2 regions of the Actinoplanes sp. NPDC024001 genome follow, and region 1 is predicted to be linked to the other one. Evidence: riboswitches for the same ligand, from Rfam matches in the RefSeq annotation. Region 1 holds a riboswitch; the other holds the start of a gene.

Region 1 (7,145 bases):
GCACGGCGCGGTCGGCCCGGACACGGCGGTCGAGTTGCGGCAGCTGCTGGTGCACACGGTGCGCCGCATCCGCCCGCTGCGGCTGATCGTGGACCTGGCCGACGTGGCCGAACTCGACCCGATCAACCTCGGCTCGGTGGTGGCCGCCCTGGACCTGGGCGACGACCACCAGGTCGCGGTCTTCGTCGACAACCCGAACGGGCGGCTCGCCGAGCAGCTCAGCGCGGCCGGCGTGCCCCGGCAACGGGTCCGCGGCAGCTGATTCAGCCGCCCGACATCACGAGTTCGGCCGCTGTTCACCGAGGCGGCGCTAGCCTTCGGCAATGACCGCCCTGCTGGCCACCCGGGCCGACGCCGCACGCCACCTCGCCGAGACCCTGCTGGGCGACAGCGGCGACCGGTGGCGGCACACCGCCGGCGTCGCCGACCGTGCCGGCGAGCTCGCCGTGCGGCTCGGCCTCGACCCGGACGTGCTGGTCGCGGCCGCCTGGCTGCACGACATCGGTTACGCGGCGAGCATCGCCCACACCGGCTTCCACCCGCTCGACGGCGCCCTGCACCTGACCGGCGGCGGCTGGCCGGCCCGCGTCGCCGGCCTGGTCGCCCACCACTCCGGCGCCCGGTTCGTGGCCGCCGCCCGCGGCCTGGCCGAGGAGCTGGCCGCCTTCCCGGACGAGCGTGGCCTGATGTCGGACGCGCTGACCTACGCCGACCAGACCGTCGGCCCGCGCGGCGAGCGGGTCGACACCGAGCAGCGGTACGCCGAGATGCTGGAGCGTCACGGCCCCTGCTCACTGAACGCCCTGGTCGACGCCGACCGCCGCCCCCACCTGCGGGCCATCACCGCCCGCGTCGAGGCACTGCTACACGACAGCGCGCAGGAACGAGCAGAGCGCGTCGTGGTACGGCCGTAACGTCCGCAGATCCACGTACTCGGCCGGCCCGTGCTGGCCGTCCCCGCCCGGCCCGAAGATCACCGCGTCGATGCCGTGCGCCGAGTAGAACCGCCCGTCCGCCGCGCCGTGCTTGCGCAGCAGCGCACCGTCGTAGCCCACCGACTGGGCGGCCCGCCGCAGCGCCCGCACCTCCGTGCTCGTCGGGTCGGCGTGGTGCGGCGCGCCCGTCGCGTCGACGTGCAGCCGGACCCCCGGCCCGGCGATCTCGCGCAGCTCGGCGACCAGGTCGTGCCCCGACGGCGGGAACCGCACGTCCAGCCAGGCGCTCGCGTCGGCGGGCACGATGTTCACCGCCTGGTTGCCGGTCTCGATCCGGGCCAGGTTCACCGTGGTGACCCACTGCTCGCTCGCCGGCACCGGGTAGCGCTCCAGCAGCCGGCCGATCGCCTGGGTCACCGCCAGCAGCGCGTTCTCCCCGAGCCACGGGTACGCGGCGTGCGCGGTCCGCCCGGTCGCGGTGAGCCGCACCCGCAGGATGCCCTTGGACTCGGTGACGATCCGCAGGTTGCTCTGCTCCCCGATGACCACGAACCCGGCCCGGACGCCCTGCGCCACCTGGTGCCCGGTCCCGTCGAAGCCACCCACCTCCTCGTCGGTGACCAGCTGCAGCGCGATCGGGTACGGCAGCCGCGGCGCCATCTGGCGGAACACCGTGGCCAGCACCAGGGCGGCGCACTTCATGTCGTGCGCGCCGCGGCCGTAGAGCCGGTCGCCGTCCCGGTAGGCGGCGAACTGCTCCGGCGTGCCGGGCACCACGTCCAGGTGAGCATTGAGGACGATCCGCGGATCGTCGGCCCCGACCAGGGCGCTGGGCTTGCCGCGCGAGGTGAACCGGCGCACCGGGAAACCCGGCCCGACCAGGCCGAGCACCAGCTCCAGGGCACGGTGCAGCTCCTCCGGCCGGTCGGCGGTGGAACGGATGCCGATCAGCTTCGCCGCGGCCGGGACCAGATCCTCCATGCGGCAACCTTAGATCTGCTAAGTTCCTCGGCAGGTCATGAGTGCCAGCGCCAAGCCCCGGCTCGCTGGCCGGCAACCCTTCCGTTCGCGACGGGGTGCCCCGGGTGAGGACCGGGCCGGTGTCGACCGACACCGGCAAACGGCGAACCCGTGGAGGCGCGGTCATGCCATCTCTCGACATCATCGGCGACGACAAGCTCACCCTGCCCGGCGGCGAGGTCGTGCGCTTCGCGCACCTCGACTACGCGGCGTCGGCGCCCTGCGTGCGGGCCGCGGCCGATGCGGTGGCCGAGCTGCTGCCGCGCTACGGCAGCGTCCATCGCGGCACCGGGGTACGGTCGCAGGCCTCCACCATCGCGTACGAGCTGGCCCGTGACGTGGTGGCCGAGTTCGTGGGCGCCGGGCCGGACCACTCGGTGATCTTCACCCGGAACACCACCGACGCCCTGAACCTGCTGGCCCGGGCCCTGCCGCCGGGCACCACCACGGTCCAGTTCGACGGCGAGCACCACGCCAACCTGCTGCCCTGGCCGAACCCGCTGCGCCTGCCCGCTCCCGGCTCGCCGAACACCGCGGTCGCCGCCCTCGACGAGGCGCTGCGGCGGCTCACCGGCCCGGCCGTGTTCACCGTGACCGGCGCGAGCAACGTGACCGGCGAGCTCTGGCCGGTGCGCCGCCTGGCCGACGTCGCCCACGCGCACGGCGTACGGGTGGTGGTCGACGCCGCCCAGCTCGCCCCGCACCGGCCGGTCGACCTGACCGAACTCGGCGCCGACTACCTGGCGTTCTCCGGCCACAAGCTGTACGCCCCGTTCGGCGCCGGAGTCCTGGCCGGGCGCACCGACTGGCTCGACGCGGCCGCGCCGTACCTCGCCGGCGGCGGCGCCAGCGTCGCCGTGGGTGACCGTCCCGGCGAGCTGAGCTGGGCCACCGGGCCGGCCCGGCACGAGGGCGGCACCCCCAACCTGCTCGGCGCCGTCGCCCTCGCCGCGGTCTGCTCGGCCCTGATCACCGCCGACCGCGCCGCCCTGCACGAGCACGAGCAGCACCTGCTCGGCCGGCTCCGCGACGGCCTGACCGCGGTGCCGGAGGCGACCGAGGTCAGCGTCTTCGGCCCGGACCAGCCCCGGGTCGGGATCGTCTCGCTGCACCTGCGCGGCCACGATCCGGCCGAGGTCGCCCAGCGGCTGAGCCGCGAGCACGGCATCGGCGTGCGCGCCGGCCAGTTCTGCGCGCACCCGCTGGTCCGGCGGCTCACCGGCGCCGCCACCACCGGCGCGTGCGGCACCGCGGCGACCGGTCTGCTGCGCGCCAGTTTCGGCCTCGGCAGCACCGCCGAGGACGTGGACCGCTTCGTCACCGGCCTCGCCGAGGTACTTCGCACCTGACCCGCTACCCACCGGAACTGTCGCGGCCGGGCCGCCCGCCGATTCTGCCTTCGTGGGGACCTGGACAACGTGGCTGCGCGACCGGCTTCCGGCCGGCCGTGGGCTGCGCGACGAGGACTGGGCGGGCCGGCATCGCCTGCTGACGGTGCTGCTCGCCGTCGCCATGGTCCTGCTCACCGTCTTCGGGGCGTTCCAGGGCGACCACGCCGTCGGCGCGCTGCTGCTCACCGACGGCCTGCTGCTGCCGAGCCTGGCCGCGGCCGCGCTGCTGCGGTCGCGGCGGCTGCGCTCGGTCGCCGTCGCCCTGGGTTTCACGGTGGCCTGCGGCGGTTTCGTGGCGCTCTGCCACGGCCTGACCGAGGCACACTTCACCTTCTTCATCGCGGTCGCCGCGCTCGCCCTCTACCGCGACTGGGCGCCGTTCGGGGCGTTCCTGGTCGCCACCACCCTGCACCACGGCGTCTTCGGCACCCTGGTCAGCGACCACACCTACGACCACGACACCGCGTTCGCCCACCCGCTGGTCTGGGCGCTGCTGCACGGCGCCGCGGTGCTGTTCGCGGCCGGCTTCCAGCTGGTCTCCTGGAGCCTCACCGAGGCCGAGGAGCAGCGCGCCCAGGAGAACCTCGACGAGAGCCAGGCGCAGCTCAGCGTCGCCTTCGACGAGACACCCGTCCCGATGGCGATGATCAGTCCCGAGGGTGTCTTCGTGCGCACCAACGCCGCCTACCGCGAGTGGCTGCGCCTGCCGGCCGAGCTGCCGGAGGGTTTCTGCGTCATCGACCTGCCGATCCGCCCGGTGGACACGGCCGGGGCCCAGCTGTTCGAGACGCTCGTGCGCCAGGGCGAGCCGACGACCGTGACCCGCCAGTTCCGGCGCGTCGACGACGACTCGCTGATCTGGGTGCAGGTGCACAGCACCGGCCTGTTCGACCGGCAGAACCGGCTGCGGATGGTCGTCGTGCACTGCCTCGACGTCACCGCGGTCCGCGACCACGAGGCCGAGCTCAGCTACCAGGTGCGCCACGACTCGCTCACCGGGCTGCTGTCGCGCAAGGCGTTCGAGCACGACCTGGCCCGGCTGCTCACCCGCAGCCACGAACCGGTCAGCGTCATCTACCTCGACGTCGACCGCTTCAAGTCGATCAACGACGGGTCCGGTCACACCACCGGCGACGACGTGCTGCGCGCGCTGGCCGTACGTCTGGATGCCGTGGTCCCGGCCGGCGCGCTGGTCGCGCGGCTGGGCGGTGACGAGTTCATCGTCGCGCTGCCCGGCCCGGCCGGGATCGGCCTGCGCGTGGGCAACAGCATCCTGGCCGCCCTCGCCGAACCGCTGCCGGTCGGCGGGCAGGAACTGCCCGTCTCGGTCAGCGTCGGCGTGACCACCGCCTTCGGCCCGGCCGGCGCCGACGAGGTCGTCCTGGCCGCCGACACCGCCATGTACGCGGCCAAGCGCGCCGGCGGCAACCGCCTGCAGGTGTTCACCGACGACCTGCGGGTGCCCGTCCAGGAGCGGATCGCCGCGGAGAGCCGGCTGCGCCGTGCCCTGGCCGCCGACCCGCGCCACAGCCTGCCGCTGTGGTTCCAGCCGGTGGTCTCGACCGTCACCGGCCACATCGCCGGCGCCGAGGCGCTGGTCCGGATGCGCACCCCGGACGGCGAGATCCTCGGCCCGCACGCCTTCATCGGCGCCGCCGAGGAGACCGGCCTGATCGTGCCGCTCGGCGAGCACGTGCTGCGCTCGGCCGTCGAGCACCTGCTGCACTGGTCCGACCGGCTCGGGTACGTCTCGGTCAACGTCAGCCCGCGCCAGCTGGCCGAGCCCGACTTCGTGCCGATGGTCGCCGGCGTGCTCGCCGCGGTGCCCTACCTCGACCCGTCCCGGCTGGTCCTGGAGATCACCGAGACCGCGCTGATCTCCTCCACCGTCGACGTCAGCGAGCGGCTCGCCGCGCTCAAGCAGCTCGGCGTGCGCATCGCCCTGGACGACTTCGGCACCGGATACAGCTCGCTGACCTGGCTGAAGTCGCTGCCCGCCGACATCGTCAAGCTGGACCGCTCGTTCGTGGCCGGCCTCGCCGCCGACCCGCGCAAGTCGTCGATCATCTCGGCCGTGCTGTGGCTGGCCCGCTCGCTGGGCATGTCCACGATCGCCGAGGGCGTCGAGGACCTGGCCGACTGGACCGCGCTGCGGGAGGCCGGCTGCCCGGCGGTGCAGGGCTACTTCTTCAGCAAGCCTCTGCCGGCCCCCGAGTTCGACCGGATGATTCACCTGCGCGAAACCAGCGGGAGCGCACTGGCCGGTTAGAGTCCGGCCATCCTCGACAACGTAGATCCTTTCATCGGCACCGCGGCCACCGACCTGCCTCGCGCACAAGGTCTCGCCGCCACCTGGTGGTGGCCGAAACCGCAGGTGGGCAACACCCACCCGGGCGCCACCTCACCGCTGGGCATGGTCTCCGCGTGCGCCTACTCCGGCGCCTACCCGACCGGCTACGGCCGCTACGCCAAGAACACCGAGGGCGTGCCGGAGGAGATGTTCCCCCGGCTGCAGGCCAGCGGGTTCACCCACTTCCAGCAGTCCGGCACCGGCGCCATCCGCAAGTACTACAGCTATGTGCGGGTCACCCCGATGGTGCAGCCCCTCGACGACCTCGGCCAGTCCTGGCCCCTGGAGGACGAGCGGGCCGAACCCGGCTACTACGCGGCCAACCTCGACACCGGGGTGCGCTGCGAGATCACCGTGGGGGAGAAGGTCGCGGTGCACCGCTACACCTTCCCCGACCAGGACAGCGCCCGGGTGGTGGTGGACCTGTCCTGCGGCGGCCTCGCCATCGACCTGGGCCGCACCGTGCCGCTGCGCGCCCAGGCCGAGAGCATGGGCCACGGGCGGGCGCAGGGCACCGTGGTGATGGAGGGCGTGCCGCTGTCGGTGCACATCGAGGTGGACAGCCCCGACTGGCGGCAGATGCTCTGGTACGACCGGCGCCTCATCCCCGGCGGCACCCGGCTCGACTTCGACAGCATCCGGCACACCACGCTGCGCCCGTTCGGCATGATCTTCATGGGCCCGGCCCGGGCCGGGCAGAGCGTCGAGGTGCGGCTGGGCTTCTCGCTGCGCGGCTGCGACCAGGCCCGGGAGAACCTGGAACGTGAGTGCGGCGGCGGCTTCGAGGCCGTGCGCGCCCGGACCCGGGCCCGCTGGCAGGACCACCTGAGCCGGGTCGAGGTGGACGGCGGCAGCCCGCAGCGCCGCACCGTGTTCGGCACCGCCCTCTACCACTCGCTGATCAAGCCGTGCGTCGCCGACGACGAGAGCCCGATGTGGCCCACCAGCGGCCCGTACGCCTTCGACATCTGCACCATGTGGGACATCTACAAGACCCAGTTGCCGCTGCTGTCGGCGATCGTCCCGGACCGCTACGGCGACCTGCTCGAATCGCTGATCCGGGTCTGCGAGGAGGAGGGCAACTTCCCGATCGGCTACCGGATGGCCCGCGGCGCCGACCGGTTCTTCCGGCAGGCCAGCGCGCTGGCGCACACCGCCCTGGCGGACGCGCACGCGCTGCGCCGCCCCGGCATCGACTGGGCCTGGGCGCTGGTGCACATGGTCGACGACATGCGCCGCCTCTACGGCGAGGACTTCTTCGAGCACGGGGTGGTGCACCCGATCACGCACACCCTCGACCTGGCGTACGCCCACCACTGCACCGCGCAGGTGGCCCGCGCGCTCGGCGACCACCGGCTCGCCGCCGACCTGGAACGCCGGGCCGGGCACTGGGTGAACGCGTTCGACCCGGCCACCGGGCTGCTGCGCGACTCGGAGTTCTACGAGGGC
Region 2 (7,145 bases), on a different contig from region 1:
GCCTTCGAGTTCGGCGGCGGCGAGAGCGACCCGGACGAGGACGGCGACGGCGGCGGCGCGTTCAGCAGCATCGCCGACCTGGCCACCTCCAGCGGGCTCAACTTCACCCTGTTCTGCCTGGCCGTCTCGGCGGGTTTCCTGCTGGTCGTGGTGGTCGCGCTGTTCTTCGGCGACACCGTGGCGAGCGAGGCGAGCTGGGGCAGCCTGCGCTATCTGCTGGCGATTCCGGTGCCGCGCGCCCGGCTGCTCGGCGTCAAGCTGATCGTCGCGGCCGGGTACTCGCTGCTGGCGATGCTCACCCTGGCCGGCACCGGTCTGCTGATCGGCACTCTCCGCTACGGCTGGGGGCCGCTGGGCAGCACGATCGCCGCCGAGATCCCGCCGGCCGAGGGTGTGCTGCGACTGCTCGGCATCCTCGCGTACCTCTCGGTCACGCTGTTGGTCGTGGCCGGCCTGGCATTCCTGCTCTCGGTCATGACCGATGCGGCGCTGGGCGCGGTGGGCGGGGCGGTGATGCTCTGGATCCTCTCCAGCATCTTGAACCAGATCGAGGCGCTCGGGGACCTGCGTGCCGTGCTGCCGACCTACTACACCGAGGCTTGGCGCGGTCTGCTCTCCACGCCGGTGCAGTCCGAGGAGCTGGCCAAGGGCGCGATCTCGGCGGTGATCTATGCCGCTGTCCTGTGGTCGCTGGCCTTCTACCGCTTCACCCGCAAAGATGTCACTTCATGACGATCCGGCCGGCGGTTCCCGCCGACGCGGCCCCGGTGGTTGCGCTGCGCACGTCGGTCTATCCCTATCTGGTACGCGGTGAGCACGCCACCCGCCGCCTGATCACCTCACCGCCACCGGGGGAGGACTGGGCCGGTTTCGTGGCCGAGCGCGACGGTGAGGTGGCCGGGTGGGTCGCGGCCTACCGGAACCCGCGCTCCGGCCTCGGCCAGATCTCGCTGCTCCACGTGCACCCGTCGGCCCGGCGTCAGGGGCTCGGCGCCGGGCTGTTCGCCGCGGCCGCCGGCCATCTGCGCTCCCTCGGCGTGCGGCGGACGGCCGCCACCACGACCGTGGAGGCCGTGGAGTTCGCCCGCCGGTTCGGGTTCGCGCCGACCCGCGAGCTGCGCTACTCCGCCCTCGACCTGGCGGCGTTCAGCGCGCCGTCACCGGCGCCGGACGGGATCCGGCTGGTCCCGATGCGCGATCTCGACGAGCAGGCGCTCTACGCGGCCGACATGGCCGCCGCGACCGACGAACCCGGCGACGTCCCCGGGCAGCCGTCGCCCTATCCGACGTGGCGTTACGAGATCTGGGACAACCCGGGCATGGACCGGGACGCGAGCACCGCCGCGCTGGCCGGCTCGGAGATCGTCTCGTTCTCACTGCTGGTCCGCGACGGTGACCGGGTGTGGTCGGACATGACCGCCACCGTGCCCCCCTGGCGTGGCCGCGGCCTGGCCCGCGCGGTGAAGGCCGAGGCGCTGCACCGGGCCGCGGCGAACGGCGTGCGAACGGCCTTCACCAGCAACGACGAGTCGAACGTCCCGATGCTGGCGGTCAACACCCGGCTCGGCTACCGTCCGGTCGCCACCCAGCTGGCCTGCCTCGCCGACCTCTGAGGCGCGATGTGAGGGAGGTCGCTCACACCTCGGGAATCCCGGATTGCGCCGACGGCATCTCGACGTAAGGTGTGGGAAACAACTGAATACCTCATCCAGAGGGGCTGAGGGATACGGCCCGTTGACGCCCCGGCAACCACCACGCATGTCTCGATGGCGAGGCCGCGCGTGGCAGGTGCTAATTCCGTCCCCGTTCGGCAGGTCGCCGGCGGGGAAAGATGAGAGGGAAGGCCTCGATGACGTCTACCGTCAACGCACCCGCTGCTACCACCACCTCGCCCGCCCGCGGCCTCATCTGCCGTGCCTGCGGCGCGGAGTACCCGCTCGCCGCCCAGCACGCCTGTTACGAGTGTTTCGGCCCGCTCGAGGTCGCCTACGACGAGGCGGCGCTCGCGCGGGTGACCCGGGCCGACATCGAGGCGGGCCCGCAGAACATCTGGCGTTACGCGGCGCTGCTCCCCGCCGGGCAGGACCCGGCCGCCCGGGTGACCCTCGACCCCGGTCTGACCCCGCTGGTCAGCGCCCCGGCCCTGGCCGAGCGGATCGGCCTGCGGGCCCCGCTCTGGGTCAAGGACGACTCGGCCAACCCCACCCACTCGTTCAAGGACCGGGTCGTCTCGGTGGCCCTGACCGCGGCGAAGGAGCTGGGTTTCAAGCGGTTCTCCTGCGCCTCCACCGGCAACCTGGCCAACTCGGTGGCCGCGCACGCCGCCCGGGCCGGGGTGCCGAGCATCGTCTTCATCCCGGCCGACCTCGAGCCGGGCAAGATCATCACCACCGCGGTCTACGGCGGTGACCTGGTCGCCATCCAGGGCTCCTACGACGACGTGAACCGGCTCTGCAGCGAGCTGGTCGAGACCGACGAGTTCGAGGACACCGCGTTCGTCAACGTGAACGTCCGGCCGTTCTACGCCGAGGGCTCCAAGACCCTGGGCTACGAGGTGGCCGAGCAGCTGGGCTGGCGCATCCCGGCCCAGGTGGTCATCCCGATGGCCTCCGGTGAGCTGCTCACCAAGGTGGACAAGGCGTTCTCCGAGCTGGTCGAGATCGGACTGGTCGAGGCTCCCGAGGGCGGCTGGACCGTCTTCGGGGCGCAGTCGGCCGGCTGCAACCCGATCGCCACCGCGCTGCACAACGACACCGACGTGATCACCCCGGTGAAGCCGACCGGCATCGCCAAGTCGCTCAACATCGGCGACCCCGCCGCCGGGCCGTACGCGATCGAGGCCGTCAAGCGGACCGGCGGCTGGATGGACTACGCCGACGACGACGAGATCCGCGAGGGCATCCGGCTGCTCGCCGAGACCACCGGCATCTTCGCCGAGACCGCCGGCGGCACCACGGTGGCCGTGCTGAAGAAGCTGGTCGCCAGCGGCAAGCTGGACCCGTCGAAGGAGACGGTCGTCTACAACACCGGCGAGGGTCTGAAGACGATCGACGCGGTCGCCGGCCAGGTTGGACCGACTCGCACGATCAAGCCGTCGCTGCGCGGCGCCCGTGAGGCCGGCCTGCTGGGATAGCTCTGCGTAACCGGCTCTCAGCCGGTTGTCGAAGATTCCCTCCTCGGAGGACTTGCACACCGATCTCCGGGTGGGCAAGATGCATGACGCGGGAGGACGCGACGCCGTACGAGGCCCCTCACCTGAGCTTGGCGACAATCTCCGAGGGACCCAACGACCCAGTGCTGACCCATGCGGAGGCACTGTGCGTCCGTCCTCCCGACCAAATTCCTACCGCCGCTTCAGGCGGGCAATCCATGGCCTCAGCGGCAGATCCTCGGGATAGCCGCCGTCCTTCAGGCCGGCGTGCCGCTCGAAGAAGTTGCGCACGCCGTAAGACCTGGTCAGCGAGATCGACCAGCCGCAGGCGAGCCAGTACGCGGGCCAGAAGAGCGGGCCCAGCACGGCGTACTGATTGGCGTGGCGGCTCTCGTGGGCCAGCAGGGCGGCCCGCTCCTCGGCCAGCAGCCACTCCGCGGTGCGCCGGGTGAGGATCACCGACCCGACCGTGAAGCACGAGTTCGGCGGCACCCGCAGCCGGTAACCCTCGGCGATCAGGATGCCGTCCCGGCCGCGCCGCACCCGCGCCCCGCTCAGCAGTGCGAGCAGCAGCCCCGCGCCGGTGGTCCCGTTGATCGCGGTCAGCACGGAGCGGGTGCGGTGGCGCATCAGATCCGCCGTCTCATCTGCAGCTCGGCGAGCGCCGGCACGGTCGGGTGCGGCAGCCGGACGCCGGTGTCGGCGAAGCCGAGCTTCTCGTATGCCCGGACGGCCCGGTCGTTGCCGACCACCACCTCCAGCATCAGCTCGTGCCGCCCGGCCGCGGCCGACCAGTCGGCGACCGCGTCGACCAGCTGGGCCAGCACCTTGCCACCCCGGTACGCCGGTGTCAGGTACACCGCGAAGACGACCGTGCAGGCCGGCTCGTCGGGCAGGACGGTGCCGCCGGCGTGACCGATCAGCGGCCCGCCCGGGTCGGCGATGAACTGCGCCGTGTCCGGCCCGGTGGCCGACTGCCGGATGCGTTGCCGGTAGCTCTCGTGGGGCCGGGCCGCCGCCTGAGCCAGAGTCTCCAGGAAGGCGAGAGGGCTGTCCGCGAGCATCTCGAGGCGTAGCGCGCGCATCCGCCCGGCGTCCTCCGGGGTGACCCGGCGTACGTCCCAGTTGTCCATGCGTAATCCCTACCGCCGCCGCACCCGGTCGGCAACCGGGTTGTCGCGAAGCCGTGCGGCGGGCCTACGGCATGATTCGACCATGACTGATGCGGTCCACGGGCTTTCCGGTGTCCGGCTGCTGCGGACGCGACCGTGGGCGCTCACCGCGACGGTTCTGCTGTCCGTGGCGCTGTCGATGGCATACAACTGGGCGTGGCTGCACGTGCTCCCGGGTGCCTCACCGTTCGGCATGCTGGGCCTGCGGCTGGCGCTCGCATCCCTCAACGTGCTCCTGATGGTCGTGCCCCTGGTCGTGGTCGCCGCGTTGTCGGGGCGGCGGGTGACCGTGGGCCGGGCGTTGGTGGTGTGGGTTGCCGCCGCGCTGCTCAGGCTCGCCAGCAACGTGGTGTTCGAAGGCATCTCGGTGGCCGCTTCGCGCGGCGGGTACGAGTCCCTGACGCAGCTCGACTACCTCGCCGACGGTCTCGCGATCATCGTTCTGGTGAGTCTCGGTGTGCTGGCCCGGCGGCTGCTGCCGCTGCCCGTTCGTCCGGTGATCGGTGGCCGCGACGCGCTGGTGCTCATCGTGGCTTCGTTCGCCGTGCTGCTGGTGCCGCTGCCGCAGATCCACGACGAGGTGCGTCTGTGGGTGAGCGGGGCGCTGTGGGGCTTGCTCGTCGCCGGCTGGTCGGTTGCGGCGCTCGTCACCTCGGATCCGAGGACGTCCGAACCGGCCGGTGCCCCCGCTGACCTGGGCTTTCAAGATCGTTAGGGGAAATCGGGGTCGCCCGGCGGGTTTCGCGGGAAGATGGGGTTTCTTGCACTCGCCACCGGGGAGTGCTAAACAAGTGATTGGCACTCGCGCCTGCTGAGTGCCAACAGGTCGGGACGGTGGGGTTCCGGTCACGGCGCTGCCATCAGTGCCGGGGCACGGAGCCGGTCGTCGCGGGCTATCCGGCTCGGCCTGAGGACGTCACATCGCCAGGTGGTGACGTCCACAGACGTTCCTCAACGTGCGGAGAGCGGGGCCGAAGAGGCCCGGCACCGCGGATGTCCGGGAGGACAACGCCGTATGGCCAAGATCATCGCATTCGACGAGGAGGCTCGTCGGGGCCTCGAGCGGGGCATGAACCAGCTCGCCGACGCGGTCAAGGTGACCCTCGGCCCCAAGGGCCGCAACGTGGTTCTCGAGAAGAAGTGGGGCGCCCCCACGATCACCAACGATGGTGTATCCATCGCCAAGGAGATCGAGCTCGAGGACTCGTACGAGAAGATCGGCGCTGAGCTGGTCAAGGAGGTCGCCAAGAAGACCGACGACGTCGCCGGTGACGGCACGACGACGGCGACCGTTCTCGCTCAGGCCCTGGTCCGTGAGGGCCTGCGCAACGTCGCCGCGGGCGCGAACCCGATGGCCCTGAAGCGGGGCATCGAGGCTGCGGTTGCGAGCGTCTCCGAGGGCCTCTCGCAGCTCGCCAAGGACGTGGAGACCAAGGAGCAGATCGCCTCCACCGCCTCCATCTCCGCCGGTGACTCCACGGTTGGCGAGATCATCGCCGAGGCCATGGACAAGGTCGGCAAGGAAGGCGTCATCACCGTCGAGGAGAGCAACACCTTCGGCCTCGAGCTCGAGCTCACCGAGGGTATGCGCTTCGACAAGGGCTACATCTCGGCGTACTTCATGACCGACGCCGAGCGCATGGAAGCCGTCTTCGACGACCCCTACATCCTGATCGCGAACAGCAAGATCTCCGCGGTCAAGGACCTGCTGCCGGTCCTCGAGAAGGTCATGCAGTCGGGCAAGCCGCTGATCATCATCGCCGAGGACGTCGAGGGCGAGGCCCTGGCGACCCTGGTGGTGAACAAGGTCCGTGGCACCTTCAAGTCCGTCGCCGTCAAGGCCCCGGGCTTCGGTGACCGCCGCAAGGCCATGCTGGAGGACATCGCCATCCTGACCGGTGGCGCCGTCATCAGCGAAGAGGTCGGCCTCAAGCTGGACGCCGCTGACCTGTCCCTGCTGGGCCAGGCCCGCAAGGTCGTCATCACCAAGGACGAGACCACCATCGTCGACGGTGCCGGCAACGCCGAGCAGATCCAGGGCCGGGTCAACCAGATCCGCGCCGAGATCGAGCGCTCGGACTCCGACTACGACCGTGAGAAGCTGCAGGAGCGCCTGGCCAAGCTGGCCGGCGGTGTTGCGGTCATCAAGGTCGGCGCGGCCACCGAGGTCGAGCTCAAGGAGCGCAAGCACCGCATCGAGGACGCCGTTCGCAACGCGAAGGCGGCCGTCGAGGAGGGCATCGTCCCCGGTGGTGGCGTGGCGCTGGTCCAGGCCGGCAAGACCGCGTTCGACAAGCTGGACCTCTCCGGCGACGAGGCCACCGGTGCCAACATCGTCAAGGTCGCGCTCGACGCCCCGCTGCGTCAGATCGCCGTGAACGCCGGCCTCGAGGGCGGCGTCGTGGTGGAGAAGGTGCGCAACCTGGAGTCGGGCCACGGCCTGAACGCCGCGAACGGTGAGTACGTGGACCTGCTGGCCGCGGGCATCATCGACCCGGCCAAGGTGACCCGCTCGGCGCTGCAGAACGCCGCGTCGATCGCCGCGCTGTTCCTCACCACCGAGGCCGTCGTGGCCGACAAGCCCGAGAAGACCCCGGCTCCGGCCGGTGCCCCGGGCGGCGGTGACATGGACTTCTGAGTCCATCAGTAACACCTCGGATCGGGCGGGCCGCTCTCAGCGGCCCGCCCGTTCTGTCATTTCCGGGGCCGTCCGAGCCAGTAGAGGACCGTGCCGGTGACGGTCAGCAGCGCGCCGGCCTGGGCAGCGACCACCAGGCCACCGGTGATGGGCAGCGGCTCGCTCGGGGCCGGACTGGGCGTGG

What was found. A riboswitch is a leader RNA that binds a small molecule or an ion and turns the genes downstream of it on or off. The one in region 1 is predicted to bind S-adenosylmethionine.
Region 2: it holds a riboswitch for S-adenosylmethionine, as region 1 does, so the genes downstream of both, thrC (threonine synthase) here and AB0F81_RS45870 (aminotransferase class V-fold PLP-dependent enzyme) in region 1, are expected to answer to the same signal.

Annotation. Positions count from the first base shown of each region.
Region 1 covers NZ_JBEZZB010000215.1:7,323-14,467, reverse strand. Annotated here, with positions in the region: gene AB0F81_RS45885 (hypothetical protein) at 1-262, shown strand, start outside; gene AB0F81_RS45880 (HD domain-containing protein) at 324-914, shown strand; gene AB0F81_RS45875 (M20/M25/M40 family metallo-hydrolase) at 864-1,916, opposite strand; SAM riboswitch class IV at 1,950-2,064, shown strand; gene AB0F81_RS45870 (aminotransferase class V-fold PLP-dependent enzyme) at 2,081-3,304, shown strand; gene AB0F81_RS45865 (EAL domain-containing protein) at 3,357-5,615, shown strand; gene AB0F81_RS45860 (GH92 family glycosyl hydrolase) at 5,625-7,145, shown strand, end outside.
Region 2 covers NZ_JBEZZB010000021.1:50,835-57,979, reverse strand. Annotated here, with positions in the region: gene AB0F81_RS11110 (ABC transporter permease subunit) at 1-732, shown strand, start outside; gene AB0F81_RS11105 (GNAT family N-acetyltransferase) at 729-1,613, shown strand; SAM riboswitch class I at 1,702-1,838, shown strand; gene thrC (threonine synthase) at 1,850-3,133, shown strand; gene AB0F81_RS11095 (hypothetical protein) at 3,344-3,781, opposite strand; gene AB0F81_RS11090 (GNAT family N-acetyltransferase) at 3,781-4,284, opposite strand; gene AB0F81_RS11085 (hypothetical protein) at 4,367-5,038, shown strand; gene groL (chaperonin GroEL) at 5,339-6,961, shown strand; gene AB0F81_RS11075 (Ig-like domain-containing protein) at 7,018-7,145, opposite strand, start outside.